Regions from separate parts of the Exiguobacterium sp. JMULE1 genome, predicted to be linked through region 1. Evidence: a T-box and tRNA genes for the amino acid it is inferred to sense, from the RefSeq annotation. Region 1 holds a T-box; the other holds one or more tRNA genes.
The links. A T-box is a leader RNA that pairs with one kind of tRNA and senses whether it is charged. The one in region 1 lies ahead of ileS (isoleucine--tRNA ligase), so its partner is inferred to be a tRNA-Ile.
Positions count from the first base shown of each region.

Region 1 (3,429 bases):
ACTCGTGTAAAAGTGCAAGTGCCAATTAACAGCGATTTTTTATGGAGGAAGGGAATCACCGTGACAGAATTAGAGTACCGATTAAGGAAACATATTGCTGAGATGGATTTCGAGAAAGCAGCGAAACTATTTTTAGAGTTAACAAAAGAAGAGCAATTCAACATGATTCTTAGTGCAGGGTTTGATACGTTTCATCTCACGATATATGCCTTTATGAATTATTTACTCCAACACCACGAATCGAGCGAGATACATGATTTGACATCTTCATTGATGCTACATCCACTTTGCCATCTCGAGGGAGCTTGCGTAATCGCTTTATTCCATGCAAAAAAAGCAGTCGAACTAGATCCTGATAACATCGAATGGTACATCAATTTGTTGATGTTTGAAAAGCATCCCGATGCTTGGTTTGCGCAATCAGAAGTAGAAGAAGTCTACCGACGGATCAAAGAGTTAGAGTCGAAGAACCTAAAGTGAGATCTTTGACAGACCACTCACTCCGCAAAATCGAGTACATATACAAATCATCGAACTGACCACGTGTTTTCTCATATTGACGAAGCAACCCTTCACGCTGAAAACCAAGACGTTCAAGCAATTGGTGTGAAGCAGTATTTGCTGGTAAGACAAGTGCTTCGATACGATTTAAAGAGAGCTCCTCAAACCCATATGTGATGACTGCAAGTGCTGCTTCTTTCGCGATGCCTTGTCCCTGATAAGCTGGACTCAACTCAAAACCAAGTTCTGCCCGCTGATGGCGTGCCGACTGATTCAAGAATCCGCAACTGCCGATGATGACATCGTCTTCTTGTAACGCGATCCCGAACCGGATGCCCGTGCCATCGCGACGAATCGAAGCGTACCAGTCAATCTCTTCAAGCGCGTCTGCTTCTGATTGAAAGGGGTCGAGCCCCATCTGTTTGACGACTTGTTCGTCTGATAAATAGGCGAGGACACTCGTAGCATCTTCGGATAACACTTCGCGTAAGACGAGACGGTTCGTTTTAAGCGTTGGGAAAGTATGTAACATTCAAAAAAACTCCTTTGCAAGAAAATGTATAAAGCTGTTGTGCAGACTTTAAGTCATATGGTAAGATTCTCCACAACAAGAGCATATCATTTCGTTGACGAGAAAGAGTAATGATTGTCCCTCTGCCTTACAGAAAACCGGGATTGCTGAGAGCCGGTAGCCAGATCAATCATGAAGATCCTCTCTGAGAAGTCACGCTGAACCATTCAGTAAGCGTGACCGGGTGTCCACCGTTACATGGAATGCGCATGATAGTGTGCAACTAAGTGCTGTCGAGAATAAGCATTCTCGGCGGAATATGGGTGGTATCGCGGTGAAGTCCGTCCCTGTCAAAGGGGGCGGACTTTTTTGTATTCTCTTAGTTACCGACAAAGGAGCGAACAAGAGATGACGTCACAAAATCAAGCAGAAACCGTACAACAACGCGAGGAGCGTGTCCGCAACAGATGGAAACAAGACCAAGTCTTCGCACGATCGATTGAACAACGCACGGAAGCGGAATTCGTATTCTACGAAGGACCGCCGACCGCGAACGGCTTACCCCACGTCGGTCATGCACTCGGACGAACCGTCAAGGATACCGTCGCCCGCTATAAGACGATGCAAGGATTCCGGGTCGAACGAAAAGCTGGCTGGGATACACATGGACTACCGGTCGAACTCGGAGTCGAGAAACAACTCGGCATCTCCGGCAAACAAGCGATCGAAGACTATGGTGTTGAAGCATTCATCGCACGCTGTAAGGAAAGTGTCTTCTCCTATGAAACACAGTGGCGCTCCTTCACGGAAAAACTCGGCTACTGGGTCGACATGGATGACCCTTACGTGACGATGGAGGACGAGTATATCGAAAGCGTCTGGCACATCCTCGGGACGATCCATGACAAGGGCTGGTTGACGAAGGGACATCGTGTATCACCGTATTGTCCGAGCTGTCAGACGTCACTCAGTTCCCATGAAGTCGCGCAAGGCTATCAGGACGTGACGGACTTATCGGCGACGGTCAAACTCCCGATCGTCGGCATGGAGCAGACGTTTCTACTTGCATGGACGACGACACCGTGGACGTTACCGGCAAACGTCGCGGTGGCGGTTCATCCGGAATTGACGTATGTCACAGTAGCGTTTAAAGGAGAGCGATTCATTGTCGCAAAAGCGTTAGTCGCTGAACTGTTCTCAGAATCCGTCGAGGTCGTATCCGAACAGCTCGGTGCGGAACTCGTCGGCTTGCGTTATGAACCACCGTTTGATTTCGTGACGCCAGAGAACGGCCACACGGTCGTCGAGGCGTCCTTCGTCCAAGCGACGAGCGGAACCGGACTTGTCCATCTTGCTCCAGCGTACGGGGAAGAAGATTACCGGGTCGTCCGGGAAAACGGACTGTCATTCGTTAATGTCGTCGATGCTGCTGGGTGTTACACGGATGCCGTTCCATCACTCATTGGTCGATTCGTCAAGGAGTCAGACGTCGCGATCATCCAGCTGCTCGCTGAACGGGGACGCTTGTTTGCGAAAAAACGCTATACGCACAGCTATCCGCATTGTTGGCGATGTGACTCACCACTGCTCTATTACGCACAAGACAACTGGTTCATCGAGACGACGGCCGTCAAGGAACAACTCCTTGCGAACAATGCTTCTGTGACGTGGTACCCCGATCACGTCAAGGAAGGGCGGTTCGGAAAGTTCCTCGAGCAACTCGTCGACTGGAACATCAGTCGTAATCGCTACTGGGGTACACCACTGAACGTCTGGGAGTGTGAAGCGTGTGACACGACGTTCGTTCCAAAAAACAAGGCTGACTTGTTGCACCGGACGACGACATCGACGGAATCCGTCGAGTTGCATAAACCATACGTTGATGCGTTATCGGTCTCGTGTCCGACGTGTCAGGGAGTGATGCACCGGACACCAGAAGTCATCGATGTCTGGTTTGATAGCGGAGCGATGCCGTTCGCGCAACAGCATTATCCGTCACGGACGCAGACGCTTAACCGCTATCCAGCCGATGTCGTCATCGAAGGCATCGATCAGACGCGGGGCTGGTTCTACAGTTTGCAAGCGATCTCGACACTCTTCACGGGACAGCCTGCCTATAAGCGCGTCCTCGCACTCGGGCACGTCCTCGATGAGAACGGACAGAAGATGTCGAAGAGTCGCGGGAATGCCCTCGATCCGGTGGCGTTAATCGAAGCATATGGTGCTGATAGCCTGCGCTGGGCGCTACTCGTCGACAGCAGTCCGTGGAGTGCGAAACGGTTTGCCGAGCGGATCGTTCAAGAAGCAAAATCAAAGCTAGTCGATACGCTGGATCATGCTGTCCAGTTCTATCTGACGTATGCCGAACTGGACGGATTTGAAAGTTCACGTCCGCAAAAACGGACGCGTCTCGACGA
Region 1 covers NZ_SGWC01000002.1:1,248,902-1,252,330, forward strand. Annotated here, with positions in the region: gene EXW93_RS06565 (hypothetical protein) at 61-480, shown strand; gene EXW93_RS06570 (GNAT family N-acetyltransferase) at 449-1,033, opposite strand; T-box leader at 1,119-1,364, shown strand; gene ileS (isoleucine--tRNA ligase) at 1,421-3,429, shown strand, end outside.

Region 2 (3,429 bases), 440 kb from region 1:
CTGCGCTTCCAGCAATCGCAATTGGTGCTTTCTTGATCTTCTTCTTCAATAAAGAACGGGTTCAATACATCGGACAGATTTTCTTTGGCTTCGGTGCATTGTTCTATGGTTTGACATTGATGGGCGACGGAATGGCTCCACTTGAGTCAAGTGTCTGGTTCCGTGAGTTGACGGTATCGATGTCGGATAACCCATTGCTTGGTGTATTCGTCGGAACGATCTTTACCGTTCTTGTTCAGTCGTCGTCAGCAACGATCGGTATCTTACAAGAGCTATACGCTGGTGGCATGATCGATATCAAAGCAGCACTTCCCGTCTTGTTCGGTGATAACATCGGAACGACAATCACAGCAGTACTCGCAGCACTTGGTGCGTCGATTGCAGCTAAACGAACAGCAGCAGCACACGTCATCTTCAATATCATCGGAACAGTATTGTTCCTGATTGCATTACCAATCTTCTCAAGCTTCATTACTTGGATCACAGGCGCGCTTGATTTAGGTCCAAAAATGCAAATCGCCTTTGCACACGGGACATTCAATGTCGTCAATACGTTGATTCAATGTTGGTTCATTGCGCAAATCGCATGGCTTGTACAAAAAATCGTACCGGGTACGGATACGACGATTGATTCAAAACCGCGTCATCTGGATCAAAATATCTTGAACCAATCTTCGGCACTAGCATTAAACCAAGCGAAGCTCGAAGTGTTGCGAATGGGAGAATTCTCGAAAGACGCACTTGCAAAAGCACACCGTTACACGCAATCGCATGATAAGAAAGATGTATCGGAATCACAACAGATTGAATATGCGATCAACCATTTAAATACAGAAGTCACGAGTTATCTCGTTAAAGTAGCGGCACATGATTTATCAGAGCGTGAATCAAATGAGCACTCGTTACTGATGCATGCCGTCAACGATTTTGAACGGATTGGTGACCACGTTGAAAACATCGTCGAATTGGTTGACTTCCAAATCGTCAACCGGATTCAGTTCACATCATCAGCGAAGCAAGAACTTGATGACATGTACGCTTTGACACAAGAAATCGTCGATTGTGCCGTTCGCGCTGTCGAAGAGGATGATGTCACACGGGCTCGAAAAGTTCTTGAACTCGAAGGTAAACTCGATGCACTCGAACGGTCATTCCGTAAGCATCACGTCCTTCGTGTTAACGCTGGCGAATGTACGGGACAAGCAGGGATGATCTTCGTCGATCTCTTGTCGAACCTCGAACGAATTGGCGATCACGCTGTCAACATCACGGATCTCGTCCTTGAACAGCGGACGGCTTTAACGAACTAAGTGAAATACGATTTATCTATGACAGCTGATTTCAAAAAATGAAATCAGCTGTTTATTTTTTGAAATAGCATATTGACAAGTTTCGCCACATCTCGTAATCTAGTAAGAGTAAGAAACATACATCATGGCGGTGTAGCTCAGCTGGCTAGAGCGTACGGTTCATACCCGTGAGGTCGTGGGTTCGACTCCCTCCGCCGCTACTATTACTTAAGGACCCTTAGCTCAGCTGGTCAGAGCAGACGGCTCATAACCGTCCGGTCGCAGGTTCGAGCCCTGCAGGGTCCATTCAGTAGAACGCTTCTCGTTGAAAAACGAGGAGCGTTTATTTTTGTTCCCCCGGGGAATAGTAAAGATATTGTAATAATATTCATACTATAGTAACTAAGGGAGAGCGAAGAGAGATGGAACGTAACCATACGATGATGCAGTTTTTTGAGTGGCATGTAGAGAATGATGGGAAGCACTGGCAACGCTTGAAAGAGCGGGCGCCTGAATTACGTGCTGCCGGCATCACGTCCGTGTGGATTCCACCGGCGTCAAAAGGTCAATCGGATGAAGATACAGGATATGGCATCTATGACGTCTATGATTTAGGCGAATTTGATCAAAAAGGAACGGTCCGTACGAAATACGGTACGAAAGATGAACTCGTCGAAGCGATCCAGGTTGCTCGTGAGAACGATATCGCTGTTTACGCGGATGTCGTCATGAACCATAAAGCAGCAGCCGATGAACTCGAGACAATCAATGTCGTCGAAGTCCATCCGGAAGATCGTTCGAAAGAAATTTCAGAAGAGTTTGAAATCGAAGCTTGGACGAAGTTTACGTTCCCGGGACGTAACGGAAAATATTCAGATTTCATCTGGACACATGAATTTTTCAATGGAACGGATTTTGATGCTCGTGAAGAAAAGACGGGTGTCTTTAAAATTTCCGGTAAAAATAAAGATTGGAATGATCAAGTTGATGATGAATTCGGAAACTATGACTATTTGATGTTCGCGAACATCGATTATAATCACCCTGAAGTCCGAGAAGAAATGATCCGCTGGGGACATTGGTTCCAAGAAACAATTGATTGCCAAGGTTTCCGACTCGATGCCATCAAACATATCAACTATGAATTCGTTCATGAATTCGCAAAATCAATGATTGAAAAAAGTGAAGGTGACTTCTATATGGTCGGTGAGTTCTGGAAATCAGATCTCGATGATTGTCGTCATTTCCTCGATAGCGTCGACTATACGATCGATTTATTCGATGTTCCGCTTCATTACAAGTTCCATGAAGCTTCGAAGCAGGGGCAAGACTTTGATATGACGACGTTGTTTGCGGATACCCTTGTCGAATCACACCCGACGAATGCCGTCACGTTCGTCGATAATCACGATTCACAACCGGGCGAATCACTGGAGTCGTGGGTGGATGACTGGTTTAAACAACATGCTTACGCGGCGATTTTACTTCGTAAAGATGGTTATCCATGTGTCTTCTACGGTGACTATTATGGTGTGCAAGGACCACATCCGGTAGAAGGAAAAAAAGAAATGATTGATGCCTTACTCTATGCACGGTATCACAAAGCGTATGGTGAACAAGAAGATTATCTCGATGATCCACATTGTGTCGGTTGGGTTCGTCGTGGAGTTGAGGAAATTGAGAACTCCGGCTGTGCGGTCTTATTGTCGAATGCCGATATGTGTGAAAAACGGATGTTTGTCGGTGAAGAACGTGCAGGTCAAGAATGGTTTGACTATACGAACCATCAAGATCACCCTGTTGTGATCGACGATGAAGGATTTGGTGTCTTCCCAGTTCCAGGTGGTGGTGTATCAGTTTTTGCTCCACGAGAAGTCGAGTAAATCCGAGGGTCTTGACTTGCGTCAACACAGGTTCTTTTGCTAGTCTTAAAGGGTATTGAAGTTTTCGAAAATAGTACAAAGGGGGACATGAACATGTCAAAATTTGAATTACCAGAACTCGGCTACGCTTATGATGCGCTTGAGCCACATATCGATGCTCGTACGATGGAGATTCACCACACGAAACACCACAACACGTATGTCACGAACGTGAATGCGGCGCTTGAGGGTACAGAACATGAAGGAAAGTCACTTGA
Region 2 covers NZ_SGWC01000002.1:810,987-814,415, forward strand. Annotated here, with positions in the region: gene EXW93_RS04295 (Na/Pi cotransporter family protein) at 1-1,310, shown strand, start outside; tRNA gene EXW93_RS04300 (tRNA-Met) at 1,437-1,510, shown strand; tRNA gene EXW93_RS04305 (tRNA-Ile) at 1,522-1,595, shown strand; gene EXW93_RS04310 (alpha-amylase) at 1,712-3,172, shown strand; gene EXW93_RS04315 (superoxide dismutase) at 3,266-3,429, shown strand, end outside.
Region 2: it encodes a tRNA-Ile, which carries the amino acid that the T-box ahead of ileS (isoleucine--tRNA ligase) is inferred to sense. The anticodon was not compared.